Regions from separate parts of the Gordonia sp. YC-XJ4 genome, predicted to be linked through region 2. Evidence: riboswitches for the same ligand, from Rfam matches in the RefSeq annotation. Region 2 holds a riboswitch; the other holds the start of a gene.

Region 1 (2,464 bases), 1.3 Mb from region 2:
CGACTGCTGCTCGACATCGAGATCCCCGGTCTCGCCGACGCCATCCGCACCGCGGGTCTGCCGCAGGTGCCGACCGCGGTCCTCTCCCGTGGCACCGCCGGGGTCGCCGGCACGACGCTGGTGGTCAATCTGCCCGGCTCGACCGGCGGTGTGCGCGACGGCCTTTCGGTCCTCGCCACCGTCCTCGACCACGCTCTCGACCAAATCCGCGGCGGCGACCACTGATGAACTCGTATCACTGATGAATGGTTGTCACCGATTGAATGGTTGTCACCGTTGACCGCCGGCAACCCGGTGGTGGTCGTGCACACGGCGGTGAGCGTCGACCCGATCGCACTCGCCGACCACGAGGCCCGCGTCGTCGCGGCTGCCGATGGACATGCCGGCGCGGTCGTGGGGTTCGTCGGCGCGGTCCGCGACCACGACGGCGGCCGCACGGTGACGAGTCTGTCGTATTCGGCGCACCCGGACGCCCCGCGCGTGCTCACCGAGGTGGTCACCGAGATCTGTGCGGCCGCCGACGGCGTCCGGGCGGTCGCGGTCTCCCATCGGGTGGGTGACCTGTCGGTCGGCGACGTCGCCTTCGTCGTCGCCGTGGCCGCCGATCACCGCGCCGAGGCGTTCGCGTTGTGCGCGCGACTCGTCGACGAGGTCAAGGCGCGCATACCGGTGTGGAAACACCAGTTCTTCGGCGACGGAACCGACGAGTGGGTCGGGTCGGCCTGATCACGGGCACCACCTGATACAGGTCACCACCTGACACCGGCCACAACCGACACAGCCCCCCGACAATTGGAAAAGGGCCCCGCACGGCGTCGAGCAACGTGCGGGGCCCTTCGTCAGGGCTGAACCGATCGGGTTCAGGGGAGCGGGACGAGTCCCTTGTTCTCGTTGAACAGGCGCAGCTGATCCGGGGTGAGCTGGTAGCCGCTGTCCTTGGCGGCCTTGAGCAGGCTCTGCACCTCGGGGCTGACGCCGGCCTGGCTGACCTGATCGATCGCCTGGTCGGTGCTGGTGGCGTTCGGGGTGTTCGCGAGACCCTTGGCGGGCGCCTGGGGCGCATCCGGACGCGGGGTGTCGGCGGGGGCGGTCCGCGGGGTGGCCCCCGACAACCCGGTGCCGCAGACCGGCCATGCGCCCTTGCCCTGGGTGGCCAGGACTCGCTCGGCGACGGTGATCTGCTGCTCCTTGGAGGCCTGGTCGGCGCTCGGCGCGAACTGGGTGCCACCGTTGGCGGCCCACGTGCTCGGGCTGAACTGGAGTCCACCCTGGTAGCCGTTGCCGGTGTTGATGGCCCAGTTGCCACCGGACTCGCACTGGGCGACCTGATCCCACTCGGAATCGGAGGCGGCATGTGCCGAGCCGGTGCCCAGCAGGGCCGCGCCGCCGCCGAGAACGGCTCCGGTCAGCGCGATCTTCGCGAAGGTCTTGGTTGCGGTGGTGGTCGACGGCTTGCGGTGACGTCCGGACATAAGTCGAATAACCTCTCTCCACGCGCCTGCGAGGTCAGCTGTCGGGTTCGAGCGAGAGGTGCTCGGTCACGATCGCCGTGCGGCGACCGGACTTAACCCCAAGGGCGTCTGTCGACGTCCGTTCTTCCTTGCGGAAAAGGGTGGGTCCCCCGTCCTCGTTCCAAGATGTGTGCTCGTCATTCCACCGGAGGAACGAGGCTCGGCGCGACCGGTGGAAATCTTGGTGTGTTGTTTGCTGTGCTGTGACCTTCTGTGAAGGACGCTTCGTACAGTACGACGTCTGAGAGCGGGAATCACCCCGTCCTGACAACCCATTTTCGGCGTGCCGGTGGGTCTTTGGGCCCTGTTTCGGTGTCCGTGCAGTTCACGGGCGTGACGCCCGGTTCGTGTCCATCTCGTTATTGACTCGTTATGTGATCAAGCTCACAAGTGAGCCGGGTGTGTCAACCCCCGGCGAACGGGGGGAGAACGTCGATCGTGTGCGTCGGACCGAGGCGCCGCGTGCGGTCGCACAGCGCGATCTCGTCGCGCAGATACGAACACCGCTCCAACACCCGCGCCAACTCCGGATTATCGGCTGCCAGAATGTGTTCGAGCTCACCGAGAGTGATGTCCTCGGCGATGTCGCGCACGTCGGATTCGGTCTTCGCGGCCGCGGAGGCGGCGGCGAAATAACGGATCGTCACACGCATCCGCTCAGCCCCCGATCGCCGACATCGGACGGTCCGGCTGCCGGAATCCCGCGGTGTTGACCGCGTGCCCGGCGCGCTTGGCCCAGGTGTTCTCCCGCCACAATTGCGCGATCCGACGATCGACGTCGAGCTCGTCGTCACCACCGCCCCGCAGCACGGGCATCAGCGAGGTCTCGGCGTCGGCGAACAAGCAGTTGCGCAGCGCCCCGTCCGCGGTCAGCCGGGTCCGGTCACAGTCACCGCAGAACGGGCGCGTCACCGACGCGATCACGCCGACGCGGGCAGGTACTCCACGGGCGT
Region 2 (2,464 bases):
CAACCCGGACATCTGGTCGAGCAGGGTCTGGGGCGAGTTGCTGGTGAGGACGGCGTAGAGCCGGTTGGACCGGCCACCCATATAGCTGATGCGCACCAGCGAATCGAAGCGCGTCTGCAGCTCGTTCAGCGACACCTGGGAGCGGTCGAGTGAACTCTGTGCGGCAGCGGCGGCCTTCTTGGACTGCGCGACGATGCCACGCTGTTTGTCGTACTCGATCTGCGCGTTGTGCATCTGTTCGGCCGAGGTCTCGGCCTCACGGCTCAGCGAGGTGTAACGCGCCAGCAGCTGATCCGCCGATTGCGGCGGGTCGGCCACGGCATGCGGCGTCCCGAACACCGCACCGATCTGCGTCAACGCGACCGCGAGCACCGCGATCACGGTGGTCAACGCCAGGCGCGCCGATCGGTTGGGACCGATCGCCGATCCGGCTCCCACGATTGTCACCACATTCCCCTTGCCACTTCCCCACCGACCCGGGCTCGTCACCTCTGCCTCAACCGGGGCGTCGTAGTCCTCGACGCGTTCGGGCGAATCGCGCTGTGCGCGATCCGCCCGAATACATGCTCACACGTTCTCACCGAGAGCGGGATCAGTATCGGCGAACCCCGGTCAGCGACCATGCGTTGACCGACGCCTTCTGCACCGGGACACCCTCGGTGGAGGCGTGGATGAACTGGCCGTTGCCGATGTAGAGACCGGCGTGGCTGCCACCGTTGAAGATCAGGACGTCGCCCGGCTGCGCGTCGGCGTAGTTCACCGCGCGTCCACCGCCGAGCTGGCCGTAGCTGTCGCGCGGGATCGTCTTGCCGGCCTGCTGGTAGGACCAGTAGACGAGACCGGAGCAATCGAAGGCATTGGGGCCGGCGGCGCCGTAGACGTAGGGCGCGCCGATCTTGGTTTCCGCGGCACGAACGGCCTTCTCGGCAGCACTCTGCACCGGGGCGGTGATGCCGCCACCACCCGGGCGGAACTGGTTCGGAACCTGATTCTGATCGATGCCGGGCACCGTGAACTTGCCGAGATTCGGGATCTCGATGGTCGCACTGGGCGCCGGAGCCGGTGCGGCAAGGGCCGGACCTGCGGCTACGGCGAGCGAGCCGACGGTCAGCGAGCCCGCGATCATCGCCTTCTTGGCGATGCCTCCGCGATTCGGCTGTTCCAAACGATGTTTGGCCACGAAACGAGTTCTCCTTTGGTTCTCCCTTGACCGCCTACCGAGTTAGCTGTCGGGTTCGGGCCGAGAGAATGGCCCTACGCGATCCGGACACAACTGTGTCCAGGGCGCGACTCACCCCAATCCGGATTGCTCCGAAAACGTGTGGTTCCCCGGTTCGTCCGTCGGACGATTGAGCGGTGATCTCCCCAGACCGCTTCGGTTTGAAGCGGGACGCTCTGTGAAGGTCTCGGAAAGGTTACGAAATCGGATGCGTGTCTGTCCACTAGGGGACAAAGGGCCCGATTCGCGGTGACGGCTAACCGGCTCGCAGAATCCGCAGACCCGGGCGCGAACCGGGTCCGCATGCAGGGCCGATGGCAAGTTTTGCCGATCGTGCAGACGCCGTGCTCACCATCGAAGCAGCAGCGAACACATCAACCGCGGAGCAGATCTCGGCGTCGGAATCCCCCACCTCGCGGGCCACCCGTCGACCACCGAGATCGTCCCCATCACCGCTGGTCACAGGCTCTACGAAGAGGTTCATCATGCAGCCGTCACACGCGCGGTGACGGCCCGGGCAGCTGGCGCAGTCGATGTACATTTGTGATCTCCATCTCACTTGCTGTCTGTCGGACGTGTCGGCGGGCGATTCATCCCGGTCCGCCCGTCCCGGCCCGTTGCGCAACGGGCCGGGCGAGCTCCGGTGTCGACCACCGCAGCCGACAGTAGAAGTGGCCACCGACAGAATCGGCGCGCCGCCGACGACGGGCCCGAGAACACACCGATCACAGCAGCCACTCGCACCCCAGCCAATGCTGTCGGTGGGTCGAACTAGTGTTCGCGGCGTGGTGGTTGATACGGCTCAGCTCTCCTTCGCCGACCTCGGCGCAGGAGCAGACACCGACGACGCGGGCTTCGGCGAGCAGTCCCTGTTCGATACGACGATCGTGGTGGTCGACCTGGAGACGACGGGGGGCGATCCGGCCCGCGACGCCATCACCGAGATCGGCGCGGTGAAGGTGCGCGGCGGCGAGGTGCTCGGTGAGTTCGCGACCCTCGTCGACCCGCAGCGGTCGATCCCGCCGCAGATCGTCGCGCTGACCGGGATCACGAGCGCGATGGTCTACGACGCCCCACAGATCGGGGAGGTGTTGTCCTCCTTCGTCGAGTTCGCGCGCGGATGCCTGCTGGTGGCCCACAACGCGCGCTTCGACATGGGATTCCTGCGCCACAACGCCGCGCGGCTCGACCTGGCCTGGCCGTTCCACACCAGCTTGTGCACCGTCCGGCTCGCGCGCCGCGTGC

The links. A riboswitch is a leader RNA that binds a small molecule or an ion and turns the genes downstream of it on or off. The one in region 2 is predicted to bind cyclic di-AMP.
Region 1: another riboswitch for cyclic di-AMP. It lies ahead of AC5ZH6_RS21280 (transglycosylase family protein); the one in region 2 lies ahead of AC5ZH6_RS15280 (C40 family peptidase).

The regions. Positions count from the first base shown of each region.
Region 1 covers NZ_CM183447.1:4,800,903-4,803,366, reverse strand. Annotated here, with positions in the region: gene AC5ZH6_RS21290 (MogA/MoaB family molybdenum cofactor biosynthesis protein) at 1-225, shown strand, start outside; gene AC5ZH6_RS21285 (molybdenum cofactor biosynthesis protein MoaE) at 277-726, shown strand; gene AC5ZH6_RS21280 (transglycosylase family protein) at 861-1,472, opposite strand; cyclic di-AMP (ydaO/yuaA leader) riboswitch at 1,480-1,654, opposite strand; gene AC5ZH6_RS21275 (MoaD/ThiS family protein) at 1,916-2,164, opposite strand; gene moaA (GTP 3',8-cyclase MoaA) at 2,169-2,464, opposite strand, start outside.
Region 2 covers NZ_CM183447.1:3,457,803-3,460,266, forward strand. Annotated here, with positions in the region: gene AC5ZH6_RS15275 (NlpC/P60 family protein) at 1-438, opposite strand, end outside; gene AC5ZH6_RS15280 (C40 family peptidase) at 593-1,180, opposite strand; cyclic di-AMP (ydaO/yuaA leader) riboswitch at 1,197-1,366, opposite strand; gene AC5ZH6_RS15285 (DEDD exonuclease domain-containing protein) at 1,972-2,464, shown strand, end outside.